2 regions of the Micromonospora sp. NPDC049047 genome follow, and region 1 is predicted to be linked to the other one. Evidence: riboswitches for the same ligand, from Rfam matches in the RefSeq annotation. Region 1 holds a riboswitch; the other holds the start of a gene.
What was found. A riboswitch is a leader RNA that binds a small molecule or an ion and turns the genes downstream of it on or off. The one in region 1 is predicted to bind thiamine pyrophosphate.
Positions count from the first base shown of each region.

Region 1 (2,194 bases):
CGGTAGTCCCCGGTGACGTTCGCCGCACACGCCTCGGCGGCGGTCCGGCCGATGGCGACGTCCCGGTCACTCCAGACGTAGGTGGTGGGCACCGTGACCGGGCCGACGCCGGCCAGGTCGGCGCGGGACATCGCCCGGTACCAGTTCAGGGCGGCGGTGAGCGCCCCCGGCTCGCGCATCGGGGCGGCGTATCGGTCCACCCGCGGTCCGTCGCCCACTCCGCCGAGCAGCTTGCGCAGCGCTGCCGCGTGCCACGCCAGCAGCACCTTCTCCGCCGTGCCCGGCTTGCGGAACAGGGTGATGTACGACGACCGGGCCTTCTGCTGGGCATCGTTTCTCAGGGCGTACGCCATGGCGGCCGGATGCGGCACCGACACCGCGATCAGCGTGCGGACCCGGTCGGGGCGCCCGGCGGCGACCGCCCAGGCCACTATCGCGCCCCAGTCGTGGCCGACCAGGTGCACGGCGTCCAGCCCCAGGGCGTCGAGCACCGCCACCACGTCGGCGACCAGTTCGGGGATCCGGTAGTCGGCCACCGCCGTCGGCCGCGCGCCGGGCGAGTAGCCGCGCTGGTCCAACGCGTACGTGCGCAGGCCGGCCGCGTGCAGGGCGGGCGCCACGTCGTCCCATTCGCCGCTGTGCTGGGGGAAGCCGTGCAGCAGCAGGACGGGTACGCCGTCCGACGGACCGCCGGCGGTTACCTCGAACGTGAGACCTCGCGCGTCGACCCGCATGATCGTCAGCCTACCCAGCCCGCGTCCGGCTGGCCGCCCGGCGAGCTGCACGGAAGCCCTGCTGGGCCGGCACCCCTTGTCGGTGTTAGCGTCATCGAGACAACTTCACATCCGACAGGGGAGCGCACAGCGCTGAGAGTGCGGGCACGCCCGCAGACCCTCGAACCTGATCTGGGTAATGCCAGCGCAGGGAGTTCGGTCGACCTCCAGCCGCGCCGCCGTCCGGTGCCACCGGACGCGCGGCGTGCGTCTTCTCCTGGTTCGCACGCAGAACTGGGAGCAACACATGAAATCGAGCATCGACACCGGCCGCTGGCGGACCATCGACATCGTGGTCGCCTCGGTGATCGCTGTCGCCTTCGGCGTCATCTTCTGGGCCTGGGGCCTGGTCTGGAGCGCCACCGAGGGTGCGTTCGCGTTCTTCCCACCGGCGCAGACGCTGCTCTACGGCGTGTGGCTGATGCCGGCCGTGATCGGCGGCCTGGTCATCCGCAAGCCCGGCGCGGCGCTCTACTGCGAGACGGTGGCCGCCGTCCTCTCCGCGCTGCTGGGCAGCCAGTGGGCCGGCACGGTGATCCCGCAGGGCATCGTGCAGGGAATCGGCGCCGAGCTGGCGTTCGCCGCCTTCCGCTACCGGTCGTACCGGCTGCCGACGGCGATGCTGGCCGGCGCGCTCACCGGTCTCAGCGCCGCGCTTTTCGACTTCTTCATCTGGAACGTCGACTACGCGTTGGTCGACTACCGCATCCCGTATGCGCTGATCACCATCGTCAGCGCCACCGTGATCGCCGGCGCCGGCGGCTGGCTGCTGACCCAGGCCCTGGCCAGAACCGGTGTCCTGGACCGCTTCCCGGTAGCCCGCGACCGGGCCCTGATCTAACCCGGCCCACTCGTGTCGATCATGAGGTTGACGGGCGGGTGGATCTTCAGAACCACCGTCAACCTCATGATCGACCATGCAGGGTGGAGCCCGAGGGATGGGAGGGGGTCGGGTGGGCGCGGTGGTCCTGCGCGGGTTCGGGTGGCGGCACGCCGGGCGGCGGGCCTGGGCCCTGCGCGGCGTTGACCTCCGGGTCGAGGCTGGGGAGCGGGTACTGCTGCTCGGGCCCTCCGGGGCCGGTAAGAGCACCCTGCTCAGCGCACTGGCGGGGCTGCTGCCCGACGATTCCGGCGAGCAGGAGGGCATCGTCGAGATCGACGGTCTGGACCCACGCAAAGGACGGGAACGGGTCGGCATCGTCTTCCAGGACCCGGAAACCCAGCTGGTGATGGCGCGCTGCGGCGACGACGTCGCGTTCGGGCTGGAAAACCGTGGCGTACCGACCGACGAGATCTGGCCCCGGGTGGACGAGGCGCTGCACCGGGTCGGCTTTCCGTACCCCCAGGATCGCCGCACCGCCGCCCTCTCCGGCGGCGAGCAGCAACGCCTGGCCCTGGCCGGTGCGCTTGCGCTGCGTCCC
Region 1 is NZ_JBEZEY010000006.1:104,119-106,312, reverse strand. Features, by position in the region: gene AB0B86_RS12090 (alpha/beta fold hydrolase) at 1-734, opposite strand, end outside; TPP riboswitch at 841-945, shown strand; gene AB0B86_RS12085 (ECF transporter S component) at 1,021-1,614, shown strand; gene AB0B86_RS12080 (ABC transporter ATP-binding protein) at 1,727-2,194, shown strand, end outside.

Region 2 (2,194 bases), on a different contig from region 1:
TACCAGGCCCAGCTGTACTCGGTGTCCGAGGCGGCGTGGATGCCGACGTAACCGCCGCCGGCCTTCACGTAGCGCTCGAACGCCGCCTGCTGCTCGGCGTTGAGGACGTCACCGGTGGTGGAGAGCCAGATCACGGCCTTGTACTTCGCCAGGTTGGCGTCGCTGAACGCGGCGCCGTCCTCAGTGGTGTCCACAGTGAAGCCGTTGTCGGCGCCCAGCTGTTGGATCGCGGCGACACCGGTGGGGATGGAGTCGTGCCGGAAGGCGGCGGTCTTGGAGAAGACCAGGACCGAGAAGGGTTCCTCGGCGGCCTTCTTGGGCATCTTCGGTGCTACCTGGGTGACCGGGGTTTTGGCCGCTGCCTCCCGTGGGGGGACCTGTGCGGCGGCCTGCGCGGGCGTGCCGAGCAGGGTCGTCGAGGCGAGGGCGAGGGAGATGAGGGTCGCGGTGATGGGTACGCGGGCACGACGAGAACGGGACACGCCGCCTCCTGTGTCGTAGTGACAGAGCTCGCGGGAGTCGGCTCGCCGAAGGCCCTCCCTGATGGAGCCGGTGGTCACACCCCGTCAGGGTGCCCCACCGGCATTTTGTCGAATCGCTGAACAAATTAATTCGGCTGGTTCAATGTCCGGCAAGGTGCCGGCGGGTAACGGTTCTGTAACGGCAGGCGACATTCCGAACAGGACCGTATGAACCGCCCCACAGATCTAGCTCGATCTGGTGCGTTCCGGCCCGCCGGTCGCCGCCGAACCTCGCCTTGGCAGACCGACGGATCTGTCGTACGGTGACACGCAAGTAACCCACGGGAGCCCGGTGTACCGGGCTGAGAGGGGGGCTGACAGCCCCCGACCGTCGAACCTGATCCGGATAATGCCGGCGCAGGGAGGAGAGTTGCCGTGCCGTCCCTGGGGCGACTGCATCTGATCACCGACACCCGACCCGGTCGGGACCCGCTCACAGTGGTCCGGGCCGCCCTCACGGTGGCCCGCGCCGACCTGGTGGTGCAGGTCAGGGTCGAGGACTCCGCCACCGACCGCGAGGCGTACGACCTGGCCCGGCGGGTGTTGGCGCTCTGCCTGTCGTACGACGCGACCTGCCTGGTGAACGACCGGTTGCACGTGGCGCTGGCGGTGGGCGCGGCCGGCGGACACGTCGGAGCGGACGACCTGCCGGTCTCCGCAGCCCGTCGGGTGCTCGGCCCCACCGGTGTGCTGGGCGCCACCGCCCGCGCGCCGCAGACGGCGAGCGAGGCCGTCGCGGCGGGAGCCACCTACCTGGGCGTCGGTCCCTGCCATCCCACGAGCACCAAGCCCGGCCTGCCGGAACCGATCGGACCGGCCGGGGTCCGCGCGGTCGCCGACGCCGTGGACGTGCCGGTCATCGCGATCGGTGGCGTGACCGCCGCTCGGGTGCCGCAGCTGCGGGCCGCCGGGGCGTACGGGGTGGCGGTGGTCGGCGCGGTGTCCGCCGCCGCCGACCCGGCGCAGGCGACCGCCGCACTTGTCGAGGCTCTGACGTGCTGACCGGCCGGTCCCCGTCGGCGCCATCGATCGACCGGGCCCGGCCGGACGTGGCGGTGGTCGGGGCTGGGCCGATCGGGCTGGCGATCGCCTGGCGCTGCGCCGCCCGGGGGCTGCGGGTGGTGGTGCACGATCCGGCACCCGGCTCGGGGGCGTCTGCGGTGGCCGCCGGCATGCTCGCCCCGGTCGCCGAGGCGTACTTCGGTGAGCGGCAACTTACCGACCTGTTGCTGGCGTCCGCCGCGCGCTGGCCGGGGTTCGCCGCCGAACTGGCCGCAGCGGGCGGCGCCGACATCGGCTACCGGACCGAGGGCACCCTGCTTATCGGGTTGACCGGCGACGACCTGGCCGAGGCGGGTCGGCTCTGGGCGTACCAGCAGGGATTGGGTCTGCCGGTGACCCGGTTGCGCCCCAGCGACCTGCGCGAGCGTGAGCCGGCGCTCGCCCCGCGGGTGCGTGGCGGCGCGCTCGCGCCCACCGACCACCAGGTCGACCCCCGACTGCTGGTGCCGGCGCTGCGCACCGCCGCGCAGCGGGCCGGCGCGGTGCTGGTGCCGCGGGCGGTCGCGCGGCTGTCCGATGTGGACGCCCGGATCACAGTGGTCGCCGCCGGCTGCGGGTCCGCAGCACTCACCGGCCTGCCGGTGCGGCCGGTGAAGGGCCAGATCCTCCGG
Region 2 is NZ_JBEZEY010000014.1:110,756-112,949, reverse strand. Features, by position in the region: gene AB0B86_RS22000 (ThuA domain-containing protein) at 1-482, opposite strand, end outside; TPP riboswitch at 793-902, shown strand; gene thiE (thiamine phosphate synthase) at 897-1,523, shown strand; gene thiO (glycine oxidase ThiO) at 1,520-2,194, shown strand, end outside.
Region 2: another riboswitch for thiamine pyrophosphate. It lies ahead of thiE (thiamine phosphate synthase); the one in region 1 lies ahead of AB0B86_RS12085 (ECF transporter S component).